Regions from separate parts of the Phytobacter sp. V69 genome, predicted to be linked through region 2. Evidence: riboswitches for the same ligand, from Rfam matches in the RefSeq annotation. Region 2 holds a riboswitch; the other holds the start of a gene.

Region 1 (3,413 bases), on a different contig from region 2:
GAGAAACCAATCAGCGGCACTTCGCCTTTCAGCTCACGACGAATGGTGCGCACCGCATTCATCACATAACCCAGCTCATCTTCCGGGTCGAACACCGGTAGCTTTTGCACATCGGCTTTACAGGTAATCGGCGAGGTAAAACGTGGACCTTCGCCCGCTTCGAAATAAAGCCCTAATCCCATCGCATCCGGTACGGTGAGAATGTCCGAGAAGAGGATCGCGGCATCCAGCGGATAACGACGCAGCGGCTGCAGCGTCACTTCGCATGCCAGCTCCGCGTTTTTGCACAGCGACATGAAGTCACCCGCCTGCGCGCGCGTGGCTTTGTATTCCGGCAGATAGCGACCGGCCTGGCGCATCATCCATACGGGTGTCACGTCCACTGGCTGGCGCTGCAACGCGCGAAGGTAGCGATCGTTTTTTAATTCGGTCATGTTTACATTCCTTTAGCGTTTATGCGCCCAGTGTAACATGTATGTCACTCATACTCTGCCCGACACTGCGCCACCGTATCTTCAATCAGACGGCGCGCCACGGTGCCCGGAGGAGGGAGCAACGGCAGATCGTCATAGCGATACCAGCCCGCATCAATCAGCTCTTTCGGGTCGATAGCGATTTCGCCGCTGTCATATTCGGCCATAAATGCGGTCATCAGCGACTGCGGGAAGGGCCAGGGCTGGGAGGTCACATAGCGCAGGTTTTTCACTTTCACTCTGCTCTCTTCCATCACTTCACGGGCGACGCACTGTTCCAGCGTTTCACCGACTTCAACGAACCCGGCCAGCACCGTGTAAATGCCGTTGCGGTGACGCGTGTGCTGCGCCAGCAGAATTTTATCTTCACGACGAATGGCGACGATGATGCAGGGAGCAATCTGAGGGTAGTAACGTTCGCGGCAATGATCGCAGAGCATCGCCCATTCCGTTTGGCTGGGGTGCATGGTGTGTCCGCAGTAGCCGCAGAACTTATGTGAACGGTAAAACTCGGCCAGTTGTACCCCTCTTCCTGCTAACTGGAAGAGCCCAACATCTTGATCGATAACCTGGCGAACGGATCCCATTTCCTGCCGACGATTCTGGCGGATCATCCAGACGGGTTCACCCTGCCATTCGCCAATCTGGAGTGCGCTGAGACCCACAAGATCGAAATTTCCTGCACTTCCCCGTGGTAATTCTCCACCAGGAAGCCATAATTTTTGTTCATGGCTTACGATCCACCAGCCATTATCTGATGATTCGATAATTCGATGCATTTTGTGTGTGCTACCTTAGTTTTGGCATTTTGTTAACATTATTATTACATTCGGGTAGGCATTTAATCTTAATATTGCGGAGTCAATTATGCTAAACCAGCTAGAAAGCCTGACAGAGCGCGTTGGAGGAAGTAACAAACTGGTCGATCGCTGGCTGAATATTCGCAAGCAACTCCTGGTTTCTTACTACAATCTGGTTGGCATAAAACCCGGCAAAGGATCATACATGCAGCTTAACGAAAAAGCGCTGGACGAATTTTGCCATAATCTGGTCGATTACCTTTCCGCCGGGCATTTTAGTATTTATGAACGGATTATCAGTGAAATGGAAGGGACCAGCCCACTTTTAGCCGCCACTCAGCTTTATCCCCTTCTGGAAGTGAATACTCTGGAAATTATGGAGTACTACGATTCCAGCCTGGAAAACGCTATCGATGACGACAACTATGCCGAGTTTCAGCAGGCGCTGTCTGACATCGGCGAAGCCCTTGCGGCCCGCTTCACGCTTGAGGATAAGTTGATCGTCCTGGCCTTCGACAACAATCTTAAGAACAGCGCGAACGACGAAAGCGGAATCGCGCGCCCGGCTTGAGTTCTTTCGCATTAACGCGTAGTTTAAAAAACAGTCCCCCGTCTTCGGATGGGGTTTTTCTTGTCGGAGTGCCTATATTTCCGCTGATGAAGTGGAAAGGGCTGAGACCGTTAATTCGGGATCCGCGGAACCTGATCAGGTTAGAACCTGCGAAGGGAACAAGAGTAATCCATTCACATCAATCACCCTCGGGGTGATCTGCTGTCATTACTCCGTCCGTCGTCTGACAAGCCATATCCTTAACATTTGGAATGAGCTATGTCTGCCACTACTAAACTGACCCGTCGTGAACAACGCGCCCAGGCGCAGCACTTTATCGATACCCTGGAAGGAACAGCCTTCCCCAACTCAAAACGCATCTACATCACCGGTTCGCAGCCGGACATCCGTATTCCAATGCGTGAAATCCAGCTTAGCCCCACACTGCTTGGCGGCAGCAAAGAAAATCCACAGTACGAAGAAAACGAAGCCATTCCGGTGTACGACACCTCCGGCCCGTATGGCGATCCGGATGTGGCGATTGACGTCCAGCAAGGACTGGCAAAGCTGCGTCAGCCGTGGATTAATGCCCGTGACGACAGTGAAGAACTGCGCGATCGCAGCTCCGCGTATACCAAAGAGCGCCTTGCTGATGACGGCCTGGACGACCTGCGTTTTAGTGGCTTACTGACGCCGAAACGGGCCAAAGCTGGCCTGTGTGTGACCCAGTTGCACTACGCACGTCAGGGGATTGTGACGCCGGAAATGGAGTTTATCGCCATTCGCGAAAACATGGGCCGCGAGCGTATTCGCGGTGAGGTATTACGACAGCAGCATCCTGGCCACGGCTTTGGGGCGAATCTGCCGGAAAATATCACCCCGGAATTTGTGCGCGATGAAGTGGCCGCCGGGCGTGCCATCATTCCCGCCAACATCAACCACCCGGAATCAGAACCGATGATTATCGGTCGTAATTTCCTGGTGAAGGTCAACGCCAATATCGGTAACTCGGCGGTCACCTCCTCCATCGAGGAAGAGGTCGAAAAACTGGTGTGGTCCACGCGCTGGGGCGCCGATACGGTGATGGACCTGTCAACGGGCCGTTATATTCACGAAACCCGCGAGTGGATCCTGCGTAACAGCCCGGTGCCGATCGGTACTGTGCCGATCTACCAGGCGCTGGAAAAAGTCAATGGGATCGCCGAAAACCTGACGTGGGAAGCGTTCCGCGACACCCTGCTGGAGCAGGCTGAGCAGGGCGTCGACTACTTCACCATCCACGCAGGCGTGCTGCTGCGCTACGTGCCGATGACCGCCAAACGCCTGACGGGGATCGTCTCACGCGGCGGTTCGATCATGGCAAAATGGTGCCTGTCGCATCACCAGGAAAACTTCCTCTACCAACATTTCCGCGAAATCTGTGAAATCTGCGCCGCCTACGATGTCTCCCTGTCACTGGGCGACGGCCTGCGTCCAGGCTCCATTCAGGATGCCAACGACGAAGCCCAATTCTCTGAACTGCATACGCTGGGCGAGCTGACCAAAATTGCCTGGGAATACGATGTGCAGGTGATGATTGAAGGCCCCGGC
Region 2 (3,413 bases):
CCGCCGCCAGCGCAATGCGCACCGAGGTCCAGATGGCCTGCCAGAGCACGGGCTGGGTAAGAACATGCAACAGGCTGAGGTTAAGGCCATCGAGAATCACCGCCAGCAGCGGCGGTAACAGCAGCAGGAGCGCCAGGGCAATAAGCGTGTAGTCGGCGATACGGCTGAATGGACTGTCTTCCGGGTCGCGCCAGCCCTGAATCTGATGGCTACCAACGGAAAGGGTTTTGCTCAGGCGCTGGCTAAGCAACACCAGCCCAAGGCAGCAAATCATCTGAATCAACGCCAGCAGCGCCGCGCGCCCTGGGTCGAAGTCGTAACTCAGCGCCTGATAGATAGCCAGCTCAATGGTGGTTGCCTGCGGGCCGCCGCCGAGTGACAGCACGGTGGCGAAACTCGCAAAGCAGAGCATAAAAATGAGCGCGGTGACCGGGGGGATCTGGCGGCGTAGCCATGGCCACTCGACATAACGGAAGAACGACCAGCCGCGCATCCCCAACTGGGCCGCCAGCTGGCGCTGTTCGCCGGGGATCTGTTCAAGCGCCTGTAACAACAGACGTGATGCCATCGGCAGGTTAAAAAAGACGTGCGCCAGCAGAATACCCAACAGCCCGTACGGCGAGAATGTCCACTCCAGGCCTGCCGCGCGAAACGCGGAGGCAATCCAGCCCTGGCGGCCATAGACGCTCAGGATCCCAAACACCCCGACCAGCACCGGGAGGATCAACGTCATGGCACACAGGCGCAGTAGAGCAAGACGACCGGGGAAGCGTCGCCGATAGAGCGCGCGGGCGAGAAAAATAGCCGGTGCGACGGAAAGCAGCGCCGAGAGAAAGGCCTGCCAGAAAGAGAAACGCACCACGTGCCACAGATAGCTGTCCTGCAGGAGCGCAGCCAGATCTGCCGTGGGGGCGTTTTGCCAGAGTGCGAGAAACGCGGCGATAGCCACCGCCACCATTAACGTAGCGGCGGCCAGGCCGGGAACCAGCCAGCCGAAGGTTAGTGGCTGACGGCGCGTTGCCATGCATTAATCCATTCGCCGCGCTGGGTTGCGACGTCTTGCGGGGTATATTCCAGCGAGGTCTGTGGTTTCACCAGCGTGTCAAAACCCACGGGCAGGGCGACGTTGTTGACCGGGAACATCCAGTTGCCGGTCGGGATGGCGTTCTGGAATGCCGGAGAGACCATAAATTTCAGGAACTTCTCTGCCAGCTCCGGCTGCTTGCTGGCAGCGGTACGGGCGGCGACTTCAACCTGCAGGTAGTGACCTTCGATAAAGGCCGCGGCGGCGTAGTTGTCTTTCTTCTCTTCAATGATGTGGTAAGCCGGAGAGGTGGTGTAGCTCAGAACCAGGTCGCCTTCCCCTTTCAGGAACAGACCATACGCTTCGCTCCAGCCCTTGGTCACTGTGACGGTTTTAGCCGCCAGTTTTTGCCAGGCTTCCGGGGCTTTATCGCCATACACTTTCTGCATCCACAGCAGCAGGCCAAGGCCCGGCGTGCTGGTGCGCGGATCTTCATAAATCACGCGCCATTTCTGCTCGCTTTCCACCAGTTCTTTCAGGCTTTTCGGTGGGTTTTTCAGCTTGTTTTTGTCATAAACGAACGCGAACCAGCCGTAGTCAAACGGAACGAAGGTATCGTTTTTCCAGCCGCCAGGAACGGTAACGGCGTCCGGGGAAATGCCGCTTTTGGCGAACAGTTTGGTCTGTGTGGCGGCTTCCAGCAGGTTGTTATCCAGCCCCAGCACCACATCCGCTTTGCTGTTTTTGCCTTCCATACGTAAACGGTTAAGCAGCGATACGCCATCTTCCAGCGCGACAAATTTCAGCTCACAGTTGCAGTCGGCTTCGAAGGCTTTTTTCACCGCCGGCCCCGGCCCCCATTCTGCAGAGAAGGAGTCGTAGGTATAAACGGTCAGGATCGGTTTCGCGAAAGCGGGTGCTGCGGCAAGCAGCAGGAATGGCAGAACTTTTTTAAGCACTTTGCACCTCAAAAATGGGTGGCAAAGAGGATTTTAAGCGATAGCCTCAAATCCCTTCGCCGGCGTTATCCGGATCAGGTTCGACGGGTATTTTCTCAGCACACGCTTTTGGCGCAGCACCCCGTTGAGCACCGCGCCATTGTAATGAGTTTGTAAGTTTTCTGAAAGCATCCCTTCATTATTCGGCTGGACGTACCAAAAACGTAAGGATTATGGGTCGGGCGGGGCGAACCACGCGGATTTGAAGTCAAACCAGCCAAGGGTGTTCATGCGCAGACCGCGCATACTGCGCTGGCCCTGAATCCTTAGCCAGTGGTGAATCAGCGGCACCATGGCTTTGCTTGCCAGTAGCTGCTGACACCAGGCGGCTAGGTTCATCTCCCCGGCGCGCCAACGCTCCGCATCGGCCTGCCAGTCCAGTGAAACGCAGTGCTGAATCAGCGGGACTTCATATAAATGGGTGAAGAGGGAGAAATCGAGCGGCAGCGTGAAGTTGGCGCTGTTGAGCCAGATATCGCTGACGATATCGCCACGGTGCCACTCCTCATAGTCCACCTCTTGTATCTCAAGGGGTACGTCATGCTGCGCCAGCAGCTTGCTCATGGTGTGGGCAATGGCTTTGTGCTCATTGTGATCGCGGTAAAAGGTCAGCGTAAGCGACTCCAGCCCCGCCGGCTTTTCACCGCTGGCCGGGCGCGCATGGTGCCAGCGCGGCAGCAGGCCATACGCCGGGAACCAGTACTGCTGATAATGCTCTTCTGCGTGATAAAGCAGCCGGGTGGGGGAAAGTACCTGACTTATCCAGTCGCGCACGGCCTGGTTTGCACCCCGATGTGAACGGGCATCGAAGAGCAGATAGTAACAGCCTTCCTCAAGGCGGCTTTCAACGGCTTTCTCGCCGTCGGTGGGGCCATCGATGGTCAGGCCGCCGTTCGGCTCATCACCAATTTCCGGCAGCACCCAAACGTTCACCTCGTCAATAAGAGCACGATAGCCGAAGTAATCATCAAAGGCGTGGATTTTCAGCTGGTTATTGTTGTTGCGGGTGACCGCGTAAGGCCCGGTGCCGACCGGATGGCTGGAGAAATTCGCCATTGAGTTCCACTCCTGCGGCAGGATCATGGCTGGCACATGCCCCATCAGCCAGGGCAGCCAGTTGTCCTGCTGTGACAGGTGAATATCCAGCGTCCAGGGCGTCGGGGTGACAATCTGAGTGATATGCGAATAGAGCGGCAGCGTACAGACGCGCTCGAGAGAGGCGATAACATCGCGCATTTCCAGTTCGCGACCGTGGTGAAAATGGATGCCGGGACGTAAATAAAAACGCCAGTGGAGCGGCGTAATGGCCTTCCAGTGATGCGCGATGTCCGCTTCCAGTTCCCCGTTTTCCTCATTTATGCGTGTCAGGGCGCTGAAAATTTGCCGCGCCA

The links. Region 2 has a riboswitch for thiamine pyrophosphate ahead of thiB (thiamine ABC transporter substrate binding subunit). Riboswitches for the same ligand answer to the same signal wherever they lie in the genome.
Region 1: another riboswitch for thiamine pyrophosphate. It lies ahead of thiC (phosphomethylpyrimidine synthase ThiC); the one in region 2 lies ahead of thiB (thiamine ABC transporter substrate binding subunit).

The regions. Positions count from the first base shown of each region.
Region 1 covers NZ_CBFFRL010000022.1:27,675-31,087, reverse strand. Annotated here, with positions in the region: gene hemE (uroporphyrinogen decarboxylase) at 1-434, opposite strand, end outside; gene nudC (NAD(+) diphosphatase) at 479-1,252, opposite strand; gene rsd (sigma D regulator) at 1,341-1,844, shown strand; TPP riboswitch at 1,899-2,019, shown strand; gene thiC (phosphomethylpyrimidine synthase ThiC) at 2,103-3,413, shown strand, end outside.
Region 2 covers NZ_CBFFRL010000012.1:27,238-30,650, forward strand. Annotated here, with positions in the region: gene thiP (thiamine/thiamine pyrophosphate ABC transporter permease ThiP) at 1-1,024, opposite strand, end outside; gene thiB (thiamine ABC transporter substrate binding subunit) at 1,000-1,983, opposite strand; TPP riboswitch at 2,017-2,117, opposite strand; gene sgrR (HTH-type transcriptional regulator SgrR) at 2,194-3,413, opposite strand, start outside.